Regions from separate parts of the Proteus sp. MB838 genome, predicted to be linked through region 2. Evidence: predicted binding sites of a transcription regulator. Region 2 holds the regulator's gene; the other holds the start of a gene.

Region 1 (10,253 bases), on a different contig from region 2:
CGATCTCTATCTGATACGCTATCTAAACTATTGTTTGTTGCACTGGCAAAACCCAACCATTGGGCTAATTGTTCACGATCAATATCATAAGCGGTACCCGCCAAAGCGCCACTACCCAGTGGACTTACATCTAAACGCGTTAATGCATCCGCTAAACGACTCTCATCTCTTGCTAACATCTCTTTATAAGCTAAACACCAATGCGCAAAAGTGACGGGTTGAGCACGTTGTAAATGAGTATAACCGGGCATCACAGCATGTTGATTTTGCTCAGCGGTTACCACTAACGCCTTTTGTAATTCAATAATAGCCTGACGTAAGTGGACGACTTCTTCTTTACACCACAATTTTAAATCTGTCGCGACCTGATCATTACGGCTACGTCCAGTGTGCAATTTCTTACCTAAATCACCCACTTTGGCAATCAGTTTGCTCTCTACCCAACTATGAATATCTTCCGCATCACTTTGTAAAATAGAATGAGGATTAGCTGTTACTTCCTCAGACAATTCATAAAGTGCCTGTTCAAGTTGAGCTTGTTCATCCTGCGATAAGACACCTACTGTGACTAACGCTTTAGACCAAGCTACTGAACCAAAGATATCTTGTTGTGCGAGTCGATAGTCAAACCGCAGTGAATCATTGAATTGTTTAAACCGTTGATCAGCTTGCTGACTAAAACGTCCACCCCAAAGTGCCATAATCACATCCTATTTTGTCTTTGTTAAAAGTCATGCTTGATAAAAATGTATAGAGTGATGCCTTTTGTCACATCACTCTTATTGGTCTCACCTTATTTCTTTTTACTTAATGCCCGAATACGTGATGGCAAAGAGTATAGGCGGATAAACCCTTCTGCATGGCTGTGATCATAGACTTCATCTTCACCAAAGGTGGCGAACTCTTCCGAGTAGAGGCTGTTGTCAGATTTTTTCTGAATAGCATTCACATGGCCTTTATAAAGCTCTAACACCACTTCGCCATTTACCTCTGTTGCCAGCGAGTCAGCAGCAGCTTGTAATGAAGCCCGAATTGGCGTAAACCAACGACCGTCATAAACAACATAAGACATCTCTAAACCCAACTGTTGACGCCATTTAAAAGCATCTCTATCCAAAACCAGTTGCTCAACACCACGCAGTGCCGCCATCATAATGGTGCCTCCTGGGGTTTCATAGCAACCGCGAGATTTCATACCGACCAGACGATTTTCCACAATATCAATACGACCAATACCGTGTTTTACACCTAGCGTATTTAATGTAGCTAAACACTCATAAGGGGATTGAGCTTTGCCATTGATAGCAACCACTTCACCTGCTTTTACCGTTACAGAAACCTGTTCAGGTGTATCAGGGGCTTTTTTCGGATCTACCGTCCATGCCCAGCAATCTTCATTAGAGGCATTCCATGGACTTTCTAACACTCCGCCTTCTGTTGAGATATGCCATGCGTTTTCATCACGACTATAAATTTTCTCAAGTGTCGCCGTGGTTGGAATATGACGAACTTTTAGATAATCCAGTAGGGCTTCACGGGAGCGCAAGTCCCACTCTCTCCAAGGTGCAACCACTTTAAGTTGCGGTGCCAGTGCGGTATAAGTACTTTCAAAACGAACTTGGTCATTACCTTTACCTGTTGCGCCATGCGCCAAGGCATCAGCCCCGAGTTTTAATGCCAATTCAACTTGTGCTTTCGCAATCACAGGGCGTGCCATTGAAGTGCCTAACAAATAGCTCCCTTCATATAATGCCCCTGTTTTTAATACTGGATACACATAGTCTTTAATAAACTCTTCTCGTAAATCAACCACATAGCATTCACTGGCCCCTGACGCCAATGCTTTTTGCTCTACACCTTCCAGATCTTCACGACTTTGTCCCACATCAGCAACAAACGCAACCACCTCGCAATTGTCATAATGCTCTTTTAACCAAGGGATGATAGCCGATGTGTCTAGACCACCTGAATATGCCAGTACAATTTTTTTAATACCTTTTGTCATAGTGATAACCTTTATTCTCAATTGTGTTTATTTCGCCAATATACAAAGCGTTATGTGGTTGTGTTTAAGCTAAAATACGTGTCCCGATCGCCATACCATTAAATAAATCAGTCAGTTTTTCCGCGTGACGCCAACTGGCTATTTCAACAGGACGTCTAAGCGTTTTTGCCGCTTCTAATGCAGCATTAACTTTAACAATCATGCCGTCGGTGATAATGCCTTGGTCGATTAATGCTTGCGCTTTTGTGGCAGATATTTCTGTGAGTTTTTGTCCTTTGCCATCCAAAATGCCACTTACATCTGAGAGCAACACCAAATCTGCTCCTAAGGTTTCAGCAATCGCTGTTGCCGCTTGGTCAGCATTAACATTCATCAGTTCACCTTGGATACTCACACCTATAGAACTAATAATCGGGAGATACCCTGCATTCAGTAATAGATTTAATAACTCAGGAGAGCCAGGTTCAGCATTTCCCACATGACCTAGTTCATCACTAATTTTTGTTACTTTGGCTAATTGACCATCGCCCAAACAAAGTCCGACACCATTTAAACCAAAGCGTGTGGCCCATGACAGCAATGTTTTATTGGCACTTCCTGCCAACGCGCCAGTAATAATGTCAATTTGATCGGCGGGGGTAACTCGTAGGCCTTGTTTTTTAACTACGGGCAATTGCAGCTTTTTCATCAGAGAATCAACCAAACAGCCACCACCATGAACAATCACTAATGGACGACTATGACTAGTACGATATTCTTGTAGTGCTGTAAAAAAACGTGTTAACGCTTTTTCGTTATCTAGCAGTACACCGCCTAGTTTGATAATTAATGGTTCCATAAAACGTCCCTACTCATTATTTAGATAAGTGTTTCGGTTGGTGCAAAACCGAACCGAATGTTCATACATTGCACCGCTTGTGCTGCGGCCCCTTTTAATAAGTTATCTTCCGCACCGACAATAATTAAATGCTCACCTTGTTGTGCTAACCCGATATCACAAAAGGCGGTACCGACAACGGCTTTTAATGCAGGTAGACCTTTGTCATACATACGCACCAACGGTTGGTCTTGATACGCTGTTTCAAATGCCTGCCTTACCTCATTTTCTGTGACACCTTGTTTTAACTTACAGGTGATAGTGGCTAAGATCCCCCTAGCAAAATTACCAAGATGAGGAGTAAAAATGACATCAATGCCAAGGTGAGTAGCAATTTCCGGTTGGTGACGATGCGTAAAAACACCGTAAGGTTGTAAACTCACTTCACAAAAGCTGTTTGTTAAAGACGCTTTTCTGCCTGCGCCACTTACACCGCTGGTGGCATTGATAACAGGCCAGTGAGTGCTGTCTAATAATCCCGCTTCAACTAATGGCTTTAACGACAGCTGAGAAACGGTGGGATAACAACCCGGCACAGCAATAAGTTGAGCCTGACTAATCTGATCAGCGTTCCATTCGGCAAGACCATAAACCGCCTGTGATAACCAATCAGTATTCTTATGCTCGAATCCATAGTATTGTTGGTAGAAATGCTTATTTTGTACTCGGTAGGCGCCGGATAAATCGAACACCACACCCCCCTGAGCGAGAAAAATAGGGGCAATGTCATGACTGACTTCATGTGCGGTGGCTAAAAAAACGATATCGATATTTTCAGCGGCATTAGCAATATCGACCATAGGCTCAAGTGGCAAATCAACTAAGCCACGATATTGTGGGTAAAGCTCAGAAAAGCACTTCCCTGCATCTACACTTTGAGCGGATACCATCAGTCTGCTCAAATTCACATGGGGATGCTGCTGAAGATAGGCTGCTAATTCAGCACCGGTGTAACCACTTGCTCCTACAATCAGAGTATTTAACATGTCATTCTTACCTTGTACTATGAACACAAACCGATTAATGTATTTTTATTCAAAAAAAGTGCATGAATATTGATACTATTATGAAGAAAGGCTGTCAACAGTGAATATTAAATTACCTACATTTATTGAGCTTTATCGACAATTAATTGCAACACCCTCAATTAGTGCAACAGATGCTAAGACAGACCAAAGTAACGAGGCACTGATTAATCTGTTGGCTAATTGGTTGGAAACACTCGGTTTTTCAATTGAAATACAACCAGTACCTGAAACCAGAGGGAAATTTAACCTACTTGCTACCCTTGGCAGTGGAACCGGCGGGTTATTACTCTGTGGACATACGGATACGGTGCCATTTGATGAAGGACGTTGGACTCAAGATCCCTTTACCCTAACGGAAAAAGAAGGCAAGTTATATGGTTTAGGTACGGCAGATATGAAAGGCTTTTTTGCCTTTATTATTGATGCATTGCGAGATATAGATACCTCTCAACTCACACATCCTCTGTATATTCTTGCTACAGCAGATGAAGAAACGTCGATGGCTGGTGCACGTTATTTTGCCGCTAATACCGCTATTCGTCCTGATTTTGCTATTATTGGCGAACCCACCTCATTACAACCAATACGTGCTCACAAAGGGCATTTATCTAATGCTATCCGTATTACTGGGCAATCCGGTCACTCTAGTGATCCGGAAAAAGGTGTCAACGCTATTGAGTTAATGCATGAATCTATCACCCATCTCAGTACACTGCGCGATAGATTAAAAACCCGTTATAACAATCCGGCGTTTGTTATTCCCTATCCCACCATGAACTTTGGTTATATTAACGGTGGTGATGCTGCTAATAGAATTTGTGCTTGCTGTGAATTACATATGGATATTCGCCCATTACCGGGATTAACGCTGCAAGATCTTGATGATCTGCTGCACGAAACATTAGCCCCGGTAAAAGCGCGCTGGCCGGGACGTTTAAGTGTCGAAGCATTGCACGAGCCTATTCCCGGCTACGAGTGTCCGACCGATCATAAAATGGTTGCCGTGATTGAAAAACTACTGGGTGAGAAAGCGCAAACTGTTAATTACTGTACCGAAGCACCTTTTATTCAAGCGCTATGCCCTACGCTAGTGCTTGGTCCTGGCTCCATTGAACAAGCCCACCAGCCTGATGAGTTTATTGATATGGCTTTTATTGAGCCAACTCGTGAATTAATGGGGCAATTAATTGAAAACTTTTGTTTAGCAGAGAAAGCGAAATAATAAAAAATCCTATCGACTTATGTTGAAATGCAAGTTGCAGGTAGGCGATTAGCCCCTGCAACTCGCAATATAACGATTATGCGTTTAATGATTAGCGCAACCAGTTGGTTTTCGCTAATTGCACTATTTCATCGCCACGACCATTAATAATCGCTTTCATCATATACAAGCTAAAACCTTTGGCCTGCTCAAATTTAATTTCCGGGGGCATGGAAAGCTCTTGTTTTGCGGTTACCACATCCACAATAACAGGGCCATCATGTTCAAAGGCTGTTTTTAATGCTTCATCAAGATCTTCGCCTTTCTCAACGCGAATACCTTTAATTCCCGCCGCATTGGCAATAGCGGCAAAATCAGGATTATGTAAATCGGTGCCGTCAGTCAAATAGCCCCCCGCTTTCATTTCCATCGCCACAAAACCTAATACGCTGTTATTAAAAATCACCACTTTCACTGGTAAGTTCATTTGAGCCAATGAGATGAAATCACCCATTAACATGGTAAAACCACCGTCACCGCACATCGCCACAACTTGACGTTTTCTGTCCAGTGCTTGAATACCAATAGCTTGCGCCATCGCATTCGCCATTGAGCCATGGTTAAATGAACCAATTAAACGACGTTTACCATTCATTTTCACGTAACGTGCTGCCCAAACTGTTGGCGTGCCAACATCACAGGTAAATACCGCATCATCGTTGGCTAATTCACTTAATCGACGTGCTAAATACTGAGGGTGGATCAACTCACGCTCACTAGGTTGAGCCAATGCATCTAAATCTTTGCGTGCTTTAGCATAATGTTTTAACGAGGCATCAAGATGTGCGGTATCTGTTTTCTCTTTTAATCGCGGTTGTAATGCATTAAGGGTTGCTTTGACATCTCCAACAAAAGCCATATCCACATGGCAATGTGAGCCAATGCTACTTGGATTAAGGTCAATTTGAATAATATTAGCTTTGGCAGGATAGAAAGCGCGATAAGGGAATTGAGTACCTAACAGCACTAAAGTATCGGCATTCTCCATTGCGTGATAACCCGATGAAAAACCGATAAGACCCGTCATTCCCACGCTACATGGATTATTCCACTCAAGATACTCTTTACCACGTAGTGCATGCACAACAGGGGCTTTTAAGGTTTGTGCTAGTTTCACCACTTCATCATGTGCTTGAGCACAACCGGCACCACACATTAAGGTGATATTTTTAGCGTTATTCAGTGCCTCAGACAGTTTTTCGATTTCAAAACGATTCGGCATAATCAGTGGTGATTGTAGTGGATACCAATTTTCATGGGCATCTTCTGGAGCGGGTTTTAACGCTACATCACCGGGTAATACCACCACCGCAACACCCTTTTTCAAAATAGCGGTGCGCATAGCGATAGCCAGAATTTGTGGGATCTGATCGGGATTAGAGACTAATTCACAATAGTGACTACATTCACGAAATAACTCTTGAGGATGAGTTTCTTGAAAGTAATTACTACCAATTTCAGCAGAGGGAATATGAGCGGCAATCGCTAATACGGGAACATGATTACGATGACAATCAAAAAGTCCATTAATTAAGTGTAAGTTACCTGGTCCGCAGGAGCCGGCACAAACGGCTAATTCACCATTGATAGCCGCTTCTGCTCCGGCGGCAAAAGCCGCGACTTCTTCATGGCGTGTGCCCATCCATTCAATGGTACCCATTTTGCGCAAGCTATCACTTAATCCATTCAATGAATCGCCCGTCACCCCCCAAATACGTTTCACACCTGCATTATGGAGCACTTTAGCAATATAGGTTGCAACTGTTTGCTTACTCATGTGACGCATTTCCTTTTTATTTTAGTGGGTAATCTCTCTACATGCTGCCCCAGATATAACAACCGACTCTTTTACCACATCATATAGAGAATACCGTGTTATTAAATCAAATATTAAGAATAACATCTCTTGATTGATTGTCACGGTAGATAGGTCAATTAATAAAGGAAATTAACTATAAAAAATAATACTATTGATAAACGCACTTATCGCTTTTATGACTCATTTCGCATTAAATAAGAATCTATCTCATTTATATTGTATTAAAATCATCAAGTGCTAGACAAAATAAACTTATAGGATTATTTTAATAATTAAACTAATTTTTAATTGCTCTTTTTCTACTATCATTTTATTTAACAATATAGCTGACACATTTCAGCCTTACTCTCTGTCTTTCCTCAATAATTTCAGTTAACTCAAATTGTTAATAAATTTATTACTATTATTTTATTTCATGTCCCATGAAAAAGAGGTATGAAGTAAACATGACATTGGTCACGCTACCTTTTGCTTTTTGTCCTCTAGAATAAAGCCTGTTTATTTTTCTACGGAGATTAACGGATGGACAAAAGTAGAAGTCCGATAAAGGTTTTCTTTATTAGTATTCTGGCAGTCCTTTTCTTAATTTTTATTTCACAATATGTGATTGGTAAAAAAGAAATTAAGATTGGTATTGCAGTCATTCCTATTCTACCAATGTTATTTGCAGTTATTATTGGTATGTTTATGTCGGCTGGATTTACCCGCAAAAAAATTAAAGTTTGGGGTAAATTATTTACAGAAAAAGAAGAAGGCTTCTGCGGTAAAATGGTAGGTTTCAGCCTACTTATTTTAGGTACGCAATATGCTGGCATGATCGTCCCAAATATAAAAATGATTTTAAGTGTCGGTATTCCTTTATTTGTTCAAGAGCTAGGAAACTTATTACCAGTATTAATTGCCGTACCATTAGCCATTAAATTTGGTTTTGGTCGCCGTGCAATTGGTGCATGTTCATCTATTAGTCGAGAACCTTCTATCGCCGTTATTCAAGGTAGATTTGGGACTGGCTCACAAGAATATATTGGTGTATTAGCTATTTACTTATGTGGTTCTGTTATCGGGACTTTATGGTTTAGCGTATTAGGTAGTCTTGCACCATTAACAGGCTTACACCCACTTGCTCTAGCAGCAGGCTCCGGCGTAGGTTCAGGTTCAATGTTAAGTGCTGCATCAGGGGCATTAATTAACGGTTTAGACGAAGCTTTAGCACAACAAGTATTAAGTGTTGCGGCTGCATCTAACTTATTATCTTCTGCACTTGGCGCACTCTCATTAACCTATTTAGGTTTACCTCTTTCAGAAAAAATTTATAAAGTTTTCACCAGAGGCAAAACTGCATGAAAAATATAATTATAGATATGAAATTAGTATTCGTTGCTATTTTACTGGCAATGTTTACTCAAACGTTAACATCAGGGATTGCTATTTATGCAATGTGGGATAGCTTTATTGCTATGTCTGTAGTGGTTTTTATTTCACTCGTTGCTAAACAATATTTACCTTCATCTCTACCAACATTTGCTTATGCAACTATTATCGGGATACTTATTTGTTTACCTGAAACACCTGTAAGAGAGTTTTTTATTAGTTCTATTGGTAAAGTCTCTTTCTTATCTTGTTGTGTACCTTTATTAGCATTTGCTGGTTTATCCGTTGGTGGCCAATTAGAAGAACTGAAGAAAATGTCATGGAAAGTGATCCTTATTTTCATGATTGTTTCTACCTGCTGTTTCTTCGGCGCATCAATCGTCGCACAAATTGGATTTACTATCCAGGGAGTTATCTAATGAATAATATTTATAATGTCAGCGAAAAACTCTTTCAATTAAATGACTTTAGTAAAAAAACACGACAAGATCTGCACAAAATTCCTGAGTTATCAGGTGAAGAATATAAAACATCAAAGTATTGCCGTGAATTGATGGAAAGCTTTGGCTATCAAATTAAAACCTTTGATGGCTATACTGGATTTACTGCCGATTTAATTGTTAATGCTGATTTTCCACTGATTGCCATCCGTGCAGATATGGATGGATTAGAAATGCCAGACTTAACGAACAACGAACACAGCTCTATCCATCAAGGTTGTGCACATAATTGTGGTCACGATACTCATATGACCATTGCATTAACGGCCGCTAAATACCTTGCTGAAAACCAAGCAGAAATGAGCGCTAATGTGCGTTTTATTTTCCAAATGGCAGAAGAGGATATGCGTGTTCCTGGTGCTGACAAAATGGTTGAGTTAGGTTGCATGGAAGGCGTTGATGAAACTTACGCACTACATAATGATGCAGCTATCGAAACCGGTTGTGTACGTTTTAATGATGGTGTCATGTCATCTTACGGCTCAGCATGGACATTAGATGTTTATGGTGTTTCTGCGCACGGATCTACACCGCATAAAGGTTTAGATGCTATTCGTGAAGCAACTCGCTTAATTGATTATATGGATTATGTAGTTGCCAAAAAAACTGATCCCTTTAGCCCTGCGGTATTTGGTTGCGGCATGATCAATGGCGGTACTATTCCTAATGCGTTAGCAGATCACGTTCAAGCCCGTGGTACTATCCGCTCTATGGATGAAAATACCGACAAAGTATTAAAAGAAAGCTTTAATGAAATCGTAGCGCGTAGTACAGCGGGTGGATTTAAAACAACATTAACAGCGACAGGCTACCCTGCTGTTATTAACCATCCTACGGCTTATCAGCGTTTACTAGAAGCCACTCGCCAATTTTTACCAGAAGAGAATATCGAATCTAACGGTAAACCAATGACGGGTAGTGAAGACTTTAGCTATATGGTGAATGCCACTAAAGGTAAAGTTGGCGCAATGTTCTTTTTAGGCAGTGGTAATCAAGCTAAAGGTATCAATAACTACCTTCATGCTAATCCTTATTTTGTTGATGATGATTGCTTATTAGTGGGTGCACAGATTTTTGTTAATCTGCTAACTCGCAAATAATTACTTATTCTGCCCTAAGCCCGTTTTTTGCCCCCGCAAAAACGGGCTTTTTAGTCCCTCATCTTAACTGAAGATTTATTCTATTATTTTCTCTTTGCTATTTACCGAAATCAGATCAGGTAACCCCTGATACACTTCTTTGCTATGCCATTGGGTTTCCCACTGCTCTGGCATCTGAATAATATTTCTATCAATATGCGGAGCATAAAGTGAAATAAACTCATGCATATAATCTTTCATATGCGTATGTTTACTTAGGCATATATGTGTATAACTGGGCTGTACTAAGTGA
Region 2 (10,253 bases):
TTTTTGATCCGGCACCCAATATTGAGTTAGTGATCCCCTGTGGTGTTGCCCATGCCTTATTTAATATGGCGAATATCATTACTGTGAATCGACCTGTTATCTATTTGGACGAAGAAAAAGAATATATTCCGGGTCATGACGTGATTGATTGGAAAATCGCTAATAAAAATTATCAAGCTTATCGTGTTAATAAAATAGCAGCAGATTTAACCTATTATCAATTTCTTGTTTCTAAACAACAAGCGTTAATGAAACATAGGCCCACCCATCATACCCCAAAATCAATTATTGTTTATGATGAAAATAATCAGCCTATTAAAGTATTAATTAAAGAAAAGGTGTAACCTCTATTATGCGTATTGTCTTTTTCTATATGCTTTTTTTGGTATTAAGTGCAGATGGTCTAATGGTTTTTTTGACACCTGTTATTGTTTATCAATTAACAACAAGCATTGAATATGCGGGATTGACATACGCTTTATGGTGGTTACCACGTATTTTTTTAATACCGCTTATTGGTCAATATATTGATGGTCTAGGTGTCCGTCCTGTTTCTGTTATTTCCGATAGCTGTAAAATTATCGGTTGTTTATTTTTATTAATAGTAGATTTTTCCTCTGATTTAGTTATTGCAATTAGTTTTGGATTAGTGGGTAGCTTAATTTCTATTGGTAATTCACAGACACTGATTTCATATGAAAAAATTATTGCCTTGATGAGTCGCCATAAAGAACATCATATTAATATAATGTCTCGAATGGATTTTTTGGGCATGATCATTGGCCCATTAATCGGTATGTTATTTATTGATTATGGTTACCATTATTTACTGATTATTCCCTGTCTATTTTATTTCATTAACGCCGTGTTCTTTTTGTTCTTTTACTTAGTGCCAAAACAGCGCCAATCTGCCACTCAGTTACATAGCCTAACAGAGACATTACAGGTGACGAAAAGGATAGTGGTGATTTTTACGTCTCCTATTTTGGTTTTTTCTATTTTAATTGCTATCGGCAATAATATGTTTGATGGATTAATTGAGTCGAGTGGGGCGGCGTTGATCGACCAATCGATGAATTTACCCATTAAATATTATGGCTTTATTGATATTTCTGCGGGGATCTGTGGCGTGATAGGAACTTATTTATATGGTTATCTAACCCATTATTTAAATCGAAAATTATTAATGTCTCTATCAATTTGTATCATCACAATAAGTTCTTTTCTATTGGTTATTTTTCAACATGATATCACGGCTTTTATTCTCTTTTATGCCCTATCCATTATTGGTAAGGTTTTTTCAGGGAATATTTTACGGATGTTAAGAATAGAAATTATTCCTGTGACACAATTAGCTAGCATTTCCTCACTGATTATTTTGTTTAATCAACTGATTTTGCCCATTGTTGGGGGATTGCTCTTTTTCTCTACAGGGAATATTTCGACAGTATATATATTGATGATAATCGCTATGGCGATCACCTTGGTGAGTGGCGTAATGCTTATTATGCGGTTAAACCATAAAAAAGAGATAATCATAAAATAAGCCCACATTTGAAGTGGGCTTATTTTTGCTAAGCAACCAATGGATTACTTAGCAACGCTAATTCTAATGACACAGAATTATTTTTTTGCGCGTTCAAAAGAAGACAGAATTTCAGCTTTAGCCGCTTCTACGCCTTCCCAACCATCAACTTTTACCCATTTACCAGATTCTAAATCTTTGTAATGTTCGAAGAAGTGTTTGATTTGAGCTTTTAATAATTCAGGTAGATCGTTCACATCTTTAATGTGATCGTATTCTTTACTTAGTTTAGTGTGTGGTACAGCAACCAGTTTTGCATCTTCACCTGATTCATCAGTCATTTTCAGTACGCCAACAGGACGGCAACGAATGACTGAACCTGGTTGTAATGGGTATGGAGTTGGAACCAGAACGTCTACTGGATCACCATCTAAAGATAATGTGTTGTTGATGTAACCGTAGTTGCATGGGTAGAACATCGCTGTTGACATAAAACGGTCAACGAACAGTGCACCACTTTCTTTATCAACTTCGTATTTGATTGGATCAGCATTGGCTGGAATTTCAATAACAACATAGATATCTTCTGGTAGTTCTTTACCAGCAGGAACATGATTCAGGCTCATAAAAAATTTCCTATGAAAAATTAATTTGACGTGGCTCGTAGTATAGCGAAAAGTTTTTAACAATACCCGTTTTTTGCCGTACAGGTTGCCTTTTGAGGTAAAAATAAGCAACAAATACACGAATTAGCTATTTTGGGAGATGAAAAAACCGGACGCGTTAATTAAGCCCGGTTTAACTATATCCTGACAAAAAGAAAATTTATTCTTCGTCTGGATATTGAGCCATAAATGCTTCTGCTTGTTCGACCATCGCTTTAGTACCCACAAAGAATGGCATGCGTTGGTGCAACTCTGTTGGTTTGATATCTAAAATACGATCTTTACCATTACTGGCTTTACCACCCGCTTGTTCCGCGAGGAATGCCATTGGGTTGCATTCATAAAGTAAGCGTAATTTACCATTTGGATGACTTGCCGTACTTGGGTAAATATAAATCCCCCCTTTGAGCAAGTTACGATGGAAATCCGCAACCAAAGAGCCAATATAGCGAGTTGTATAAGGACGGTTAGTTGCTGCATCCTGCTCTTGGCAATACTTGATGTATTTTTTTACCCCTAATGGGAATTTAATGTAGTTACCTTCATTGATTGAATACATATTTCCGGTAGGCGGAAAATGAACACTTTCGTGAGATAAACAGAAAACCCCTAAAGAAGGATCGTAAGTAAAGGCATGTACACCACAACCGGTAGTGTAAACCAACATAGTAGATGAGCCATAAACGACATAACCCGCAGCAACTTGGCGATTACCGGGTTGCAGGAAATCATCTAGTGTCACTGGTTGGCCAATAGGCGTAATACGGTGGTAAATAGAGAAAATAGTACCAACGGAAACGTTTACATCGATATTAGAAGAACCATCCAATGGATCCATTAATACCACATACTTGGCATTTTCCGCGCGATCACCTTCAAAGATAACGATATCGTCTTCTTCTTCCGAACCGATCCCCGCAACTTCACCACGAGCTTTAAGTGCTGCTTTTAGTTTCTCATTCGCGTAAAGATCCAGTTTCATCTGGGCTTCACCTTGAACATTAGAAACACCGTTAGTGCCAAGAATATCGACTAACCCAGCTTTATTAATATCACGGTGAATAATTTTAGCCCCAAGCTTAATGGCTGACAGCAATGCCGTTAATTCGCCAGTTGCATGGGGAAAATCTTGTTGTTTCTCGACGATAAATTCGCCTAATGTTTTCATGACGTGGGTCCTGAATGTGAATGGATAAAATATAAAAAGGAAAAAAGTTTCCTTATTAGTGGCAAGTTTATCCAAAGAATCGCATGATTCAAAGGTTAATCCGTTTCTAATCTGCTTTTTGATGGTTAGAATAGTGACCAACTTCATGCTATTGGAAAGAAATTCATGCACATTCATATTCTTGGTATTTGTGGCACCTTTATGGGAAGTCTTGCCATCTTAGCTCGAGCGAAAGGGCATAAAGTAACTGGCTCTGATGCAAATGTTTATCCTCCAATGAGCACATTATTGGAAAATCAAGGCATTGAGCTAATCGAAGGTTATGCTCCACAACAATTGGAACCTGCTCCTGACATGGTGATTATTGGCAATGCGATGACTCGAGGGAATCCTTGTGTTGAAGCGGTACTTGAAAAAGGATTGCCTTACACATCAGGGCCACAATGGTTACATGACTATATTTTGCCTGAGCGTTGGGTTTTGGCCGTTGCGGGTACCCATGGTAAAACGACTACGGCAGGTATGCTGGCTTGGATTTTAGAAGATTGTGGTTATCAACCTGGTTTTTTAATTGGTGGTGTGCCGGGTAACTTTCAAGTTTCAGCACAATTGGGGGAAAGCCCGTTTTTTGTTATTGAAGCTGATGAGTATGACAGTGCTTTCTTTGATAAACGTTCTAAATTTGTTCATTACTCGCCACGTACGCTTATCTTAAATAATCTGGAATTCGATCATGCGGATATTTTTGATGATTTAACGGCGATTCAAAAACAGTTTCATCATTTAGTCCGTATTGTGCCGGGCAGTGGCAAAATTATCATGCCTGATAACGATCTGAACTTAAAACAGACCATTGGTATGGGATGTTGGAGTGAGGAAGAGTACACCGGTGAGACGGGTGATTGGCAGGCGAAAAAGATCAGTAATGACAGTAGCCACTTTGCAGTGTTCCATAAAGGTGAGCAAGTCGGTGAGGTTTGTTGGGGACTTTCGGGTGAACACAATATGCAAAATGGCTTAATGGCCATTGTGGCAGCTCACCACGTTGGTGTATTACCGGTAGATGCATGCGCAGCACTCAATAAATTTATTAACGCCCGTCGTCGTTTAGAGTTACGGGGTGAAGTAAATCAAGTGAGTGTTTATGATGACTTTGCCCATCATCCTACGGCGATTTTAGCAACCCTTGAAGCGTTACGTAGTAAAGTTGGCGGAACAGCACGTATTATTGCGGTATTAGAACCTCGCTCTAATACGATGAAGATGGGGATCAGTAAAGATGATATCGCCCCGGCATTGGGACGTGCTGATGAAGTTTTCTTATTTCAGCCACCTAACATTCAATGGTTAGTCAGTGATATTGCCGAGAAGTGTGTACAGCCTGCTCGTTGGAGCACGGATATTGATACATTAGTGGAGATGGTTGCTAAAGAAGCTAAACCGGGTGATCATATTTTGATCATGAGCAATGGTGGCTTTGGTGGTATACATGAAAAACTCCTGGCGAAATTAGCCACACCAAAATCATCTGTGGATCAATATTAATTTAAATAAGTAAGCCACTGAAATTTCAGTGGCTTACTGTTTATGACCTATTTTCCTGAAGTCGCTATTTATAATTCCTGATCAAATAGGTTTAAAATCGCATCTCGTAGTTCTTCTGTTGAGAATCCTGGCGCGGGTGTAGAAAAAATAGTGTCATCACCAGCGATACTTCCGAGGATCCCTTCTGCTTTACCTAAAGAATCTAATAAACGTGCAATAAGCTGTGCGGCACCGGGGCTGGTTCTAATAACCACTACTGAGTGGTTATGGTCAATATCAAGTACCAAATTTTTCAATGGGCTACTTGCTGTTGGTACACCAAGTTCTGTTGGCAGGCAGTAAACCATTTCCATTTTGGCATTACGCGTTCTTACTGCGCCAAATTTTGTTAGCATACGAGAGATTTTAGACTGGTTAATATTATCAAAACCAGCTTCTTGTAATGCGGTTACAATCTCGCCTTGTGAACTGAATTTTTCTTCTTTCAGCAGGGCTTTAAATGCTTTAACCAAGTCTTCTTGCTTAGAAGGAGTGCGCATAGTTCACCTTTAGTGAGTTATCAATAACTCGCACATTATGCAGAGAAGTGAATTTTTATGCAACATTAGCTCCGTTAATCTTGTTTCTCTTCTTGGTTGATGTGTGTTTTTGTGTGTTAACTCAAAAAAGTTTTATTTCTCGATATTGAATGCGATAATCTTGATTAGGTAAATAATTTGTTAACTAAATGATAATCTTAAATGATTATGCAATATGAGATAGTTCGTTTAGCACTTAGCGATATTTATTGGAATTATTTCTCAAAAGAGTGCCCGCTATCTCATTAACAGATAAGCAATTTGTTTAGAATAACCGAAGTATTATTTTTTACTACAAATGCCTTATTATGCAATATAGCTGTTAAATAATTGTTTTCTTTACTAGGTGTGTTGCGTAATAGTGAGTATATCAAAGGCGTTCCACTATCTCGTAAACTAAGGAGTATCAGAATGAAAGTAGCAGTTCTCGGTGTAGCGGGTGGTATTGGTCAGGCACTGGCACTTCTTCTTAAAAATCAGCTTCCAGCTGGTAGTGAACTCTCTTTATATGATATCGCTCCGGTTACACCGGGTGTTGCAGCGGACTTAAGTCATATACCTACTCAAGTAAGGGTAAAAGGTTTTGCTGGCGAAGATCCTTCTCCTGCATTAAAAGATGCAGATGTTGTTTTAATTTCTGCCGGTGTTGCCCGTAAACCGGGTATGGATCGCTCTGATCTTTTCAATGTAAATGCAGGGATCGTGCGTAATCTTATTGAAAAAGTTGCACAAAACTGCCCTAAGGCGCTTATTGGTATCATTACTAATCCAGTCAATACTACGGTTGCTATCGCTGCTGAAGTACTGAAAAAAGCCGGTGTTTATGATAAAAAACGCCTATTTGGTGTGACAACACTGGATATTATCCGTGCGAATACTTTTGTTGCTGAATTAAAAGGCAAAGATCCACAAACAACGAATGTTCCGGTCATTGGTGGACACTCAGGTGTCACTATTCTTCCTTTGCTATCTCAAGTAGCCGGTGTGTCATTTACTGATGAAGAAGTTGCTGCATTAACAAAACGTATTCAAAATGCGGGAACTGAGGTTGTTGAAGCTAAAGCGGGTGGCGGATCAGCCACATTATCAATGGGACAAGCAGCTGCGCGCTTTGGTCTTTCATTGATCCGTGCTTTAAATGGCGAAAAAGATGTTATTGAGTGCACCTATACCGAAGGCGATGGTGAACATGCCCGTTTCTTTGCACAACCTGTTCGTTTAGGTAAGAATGGTGTTGAAGAATATCTACCAATCGGTCAATTAAGTGATTTTGAAAAACAATCTCTTAATGGCATGTTGGATGTATTGAAAAAAGATATAATTCTTGGCGAAGAATTTATTAATAAATAAAAAATAACCTTTTTGCTTTAAAATAATGTAAATTTAAATAAAAACCGCTGATAGTGTATCAGCGGTTTTTTTTATTAATTATAATATATGTAATTATTAGTTAATTATTGGTTTTGTCGCGTATCTTCCGTTCAAGTAATTCTCCTGTTTCAGGATGAAAATAACGACTGGGCCAAATTTCCGAAGGCGCTACACCTAGAAAGTCAGCAATGATTTTCTCACCTTTTGGCCAAGGGCGTGACAGTGCGTTAGCCAGTGTTGAAGAGCTTAAACCAGCTTGGCGAGAGATGGCTGCCAGTGTTGTGCCTCATTTTCTGAGTGCGGCAATAATATCGGCAGGATGCCAATCAGATTTCCTTGAAATCATTTTTAATCCTTTTTCTATAAAATTAAATGCTGTGTTAGTGGTATAAATAACAGTTTATTAGAAATGCTTAAAAGCATTAAACTGATTATTTAGAAAATAAAATAACATTATTTTTCTAAAAATATTTCTGATTTTATTCTTAATAATTTCTTTTTTGAAGTTGATAACAATTTTAGAGAAACGTAATGAAAAAAGAGTGGTATACGGCAATGGAATTGACGGGTATAGGTGGATTACCTAAATCACCACAAGGTGTAAATGCAAAAGCTAAACGTGAATCTTGGTTAAAACAAGAGAGAACTAATAAACAAGGAAATGGCGTTGAATATCATTACTCTTGTTTACCAGAAGAAACTTTAATTGCTCTGGAGCTTTATGAACCATTAGCACATTACAAACTAAATAAAGAGGAGCCACTCGTTATCTGGGTGAAAGCATTCCAACAACTTAATGATGGTGAACAAAAAACAGTAACAGAGCTGATCTTGCGGGATGGTATTAGAAGTTTTTTAGAAAAGATCGTCAAAGATTAAGCGACTTTAAAGAACGCGCTATTGCGTTATCCGCAACCGATATCTGACTAACCTCTTAGTTGAATGTGAGATGAGATCATGAAAAAAGAATGGTATACAGCAAAAGAATTAGTAGGGCTTGCAGGGTTACCTAATTCTCCACAAGGGGTCAATTTAATGGCACGCCGTGAAGGATGGGAAAATCGCCGTAAGCGTGGAGTACAAGGTAAAGCCGTTGAGTACTCGGTTAAAAGCCTCCCTGAAGAGGTGGTGAGTGTGTTAGCGGCGCATGAGCCTCCTGCAGAATATTTATCTAAGCGTCAGGATGCCTTTCTTATCTGGGTGGAAGCTTATTATCAGCTAACAAAATCAGAGCGTGAAAAAATCGTAAAATTTGTTTTACGAGAAGGTCTCGCTAAGTTAATTAGCTATATTGATGCTGACAATCAAGAAGAGATCGAACGAGAAAATGAAGAAGTGGTTCAAAAATTAAAAAGCCCCCCAGAGTCGACATAGTCGCTCTGACGGGCTTCTCATACTTTATGGGGTTTAGGTATGAAAATTACGATTGTCGTTGCACAGCAACGTGCGCAAGGCCAATTAATGCATCTTTGTAAGATGAATCAGGAATAATCGCTAACGCCTCAATGGCTTTATCGGCTTCTTCTTCCGCTTTTTGGCGGGTATATTCCAGTGAGCCACACTGTTTCATCGTTTTTAACACAGTGTCGAGTAAATGACGGCCGTTACCTTTTTCAATGGCTTGACGAATGAGTTGTGATTCTGTTTCGTTACCATGGTGCATGGCATGAAGTAAAGGCAAAGTAGGTTTACCTTCATCCAGATCGTCACCGGTATTTTTACCTAATTGGGTATTATCTGCATCATAATCCAGTAAATCGTCAATCAGCTGGAATGCGGTACCAAGATAACGACCATAATCTTGGAAAGCTTTCTCTTGCTCTGGAGTGGCTCCGCAGAGGATGGCTGACGCATGAGAGGCAGCTTCAAATAAACGAGCGGTTTTACTGTAGATAACTTGCATATAGTCATCTTCAGTAATGTCAGGATCGTTACAATTCATTAATTGTAATACTTCACCTTCAGCGATCACATTGGTTGCGCTAGACATCAGCTTTAGCACGCGCATGGAATCAAGATCCGTCATCATCTGAAAAGATCGTGTATAAATAAAGTCACCTACCAGCACGCTTGCAGCATTACCAAACACAGCATTAGCTGTTTGTTTGCCTCTACGCATATCGGATTCATCAACAACATCGTCGTGCAATAATGTTGCGGTATGAATAAATTCAATTAAAGCGGCGACAGAGATATGTTTGTCCCCTTGATAATCCAAAGCTCGGCCGGTCAGAACAGCGATCATTGGGCGGATCCTTTTACCACCACCGCTAATGATGTAGTAACCAAGCTGGTTTATCAAAGAAACATCTGAATTAAGCTGGTAAAGAATTGCGTCATTTACCGCAGCCATATCAGCGGATGTGAGTTTTATAATAGATTCTAAATTCATGTTTTTCGACTTTGGCTCGCCAATGAGCGCGTTATAATTAATAAAAAATGATCATGCCATAGATTTTACTCTCTTATAATTTAGATTGTACTTTAAAAATGGCTGAAATAAATATTGTGTAAAAAACTCTTTTTTTTGCTGGTTGTTTGCGATCTATACTTGTCATCGCGACTAAATTTGCGTAGAATTCGCGCCCTATGTGAATATTTTAATTGTGCACTCAAATTATACATATTGGGAGTGTGCGGAAAGCGGAGTTTATATGTACGCGGTTTTCCAAAGTGGTGGTAAACAACACCGAGTCAGCGAAGGTCAAACAATTCGCTTAGAAAAGCTTGAAGTAGCAACTGGCGAAACTATTGAGTTTGACACCGTCATGATGGTCGCTGATGGCGACAACATTCAAATTGGCGCTCCAATCCTTGAGGGCGTTAAAGTTAAAGCGGAAGTGGTTGCTCACGGTCGCGGCGAGAAAGTTAAAATTGTTAAGTTCCGTCGTCGTAAACACAGCCGTAAACAACAGGGCCACCGTCAGTGGTTTACTGATGTTAAAATCACTGGTATCGCTTAAGGTTTAGGAGAGCAGATTAATGGCACACAAAAAGGCTGGCGGCTCGACTCGTAACGGTCGCGATTCCGAAGCAAAACGTCTAGGTGTAAAACGTTTCGGTGGTGAAGCTGTATTAGCAGGTAGCATCATCGTTCGTCAACGTGGTACTAAGTTCCATGCAGGTACTAACGTTGGTTGTGGTCGTGACCACACCCTGTTTGCGTTAGCTGACGGAAAAGTTAAATTCGAAGTTAAAGGTCCAAACAATCGTAAATTTATCAGCATCGAAGCTGAATAATTACCGGTCCTTTAAACACCGAGTTAAAAGCCCTGCACAGTCTGTTGCGGGGCTTTTTATATTTAAAAAAGGCCATCTCTGGGTAATTTCGGCCATCCAGCACGTTAATGGCTATCATACGGAGTAAAATCATGAAATTTGTTGATGAGGCCAAGATCCTA

Evidence for each region. The regulator ArgR, encoded in region 2, controls arginine synthesis, uptake and breakdown. The targets are predictions, from matches to a motif close to ANTGAATAAAAATACANT.
Region 1: the regulator ArgR is predicted to act here: its motif matches at 3,905-3,922, upstream of argC (N-acetyl-gamma-glutamyl-phosphate reductase).

What each region holds. Positions count from the first base shown of each region.
Region 1 is NZ_BAABMO010000005.1:124,151-134,403, reverse strand. It holds gene argH (argininosuccinate lyase) at 1-701, opposite strand, end outside; gene ACYUCW_RS03870 (argininosuccinate synthase) at 794-2,005, opposite strand; gene argB (acetylglutamate kinase) at 2,070-2,843, opposite strand; gene argC (N-acetyl-gamma-glutamyl-phosphate reductase) at 2,864-3,868, opposite strand; gene argE (acetylornithine deacetylase) at 3,969-5,132, shown strand; gene poxB (ubiquinone-dependent pyruvate dehydrogenase) at 5,224-6,948, opposite strand; gene ACYUCW_RS03845 (DUF3100 domain-containing protein) at 7,513-8,334, shown strand; gene ACYUCW_RS03840 (hypothetical protein) at 8,331-8,780, shown strand; gene ACYUCW_RS03835 (M20 metallopeptidase family protein) at 8,780-9,961, shown strand; gene ACYUCW_RS03830 (LysR substrate-binding domain-containing protein) at 10,037-10,253, opposite strand, start outside.
Region 2 is NZ_BAABMO010000003.1:57,331-67,583, reverse strand. It holds gene ACYUCW_RS02070 (dTDP-4-dehydrorhamnose 3,5-epimerase family protein) at 1-344, shown strand, start outside; gene ACYUCW_RS02065 (MFS transporter) at 353-1,546, shown strand; gene ppa (inorganic diphosphatase) at 1,624-2,151, opposite strand; gene fbp (class 1 fructose-bisphosphatase) at 2,351-3,358, opposite strand; gene mpl (UDP-N-acetylmuramate:L-alanyl-gamma-D-glutamyl-meso-diaminopimelate ligase) at 3,524-4,903, shown strand; gene argR (transcriptional regulator ArgR) at 4,972-5,442, opposite strand; gene mdh (malate dehydrogenase) at 5,893-6,831, shown strand; partial or broken gene ACYUCW_RS02035 (helix-turn-helix domain-containing protein) at 6,932-7,198, opposite strand; gene ACYUCW_RS02030 (DNA-binding protein) at 7,384-7,731, shown strand; gene ACYUCW_RS02025 (DNA-binding protein) at 7,810-8,226, shown strand; gene ispB (octaprenyl diphosphate synthase) at 8,273-9,244, opposite strand; gene rplU (50S ribosomal protein L21) at 9,507-9,815, shown strand; gene rpmA (50S ribosomal protein L27) at 9,835-10,092, shown strand; gene cgtA (Obg family GTPase CgtA) at 10,224-10,253, shown strand, end outside.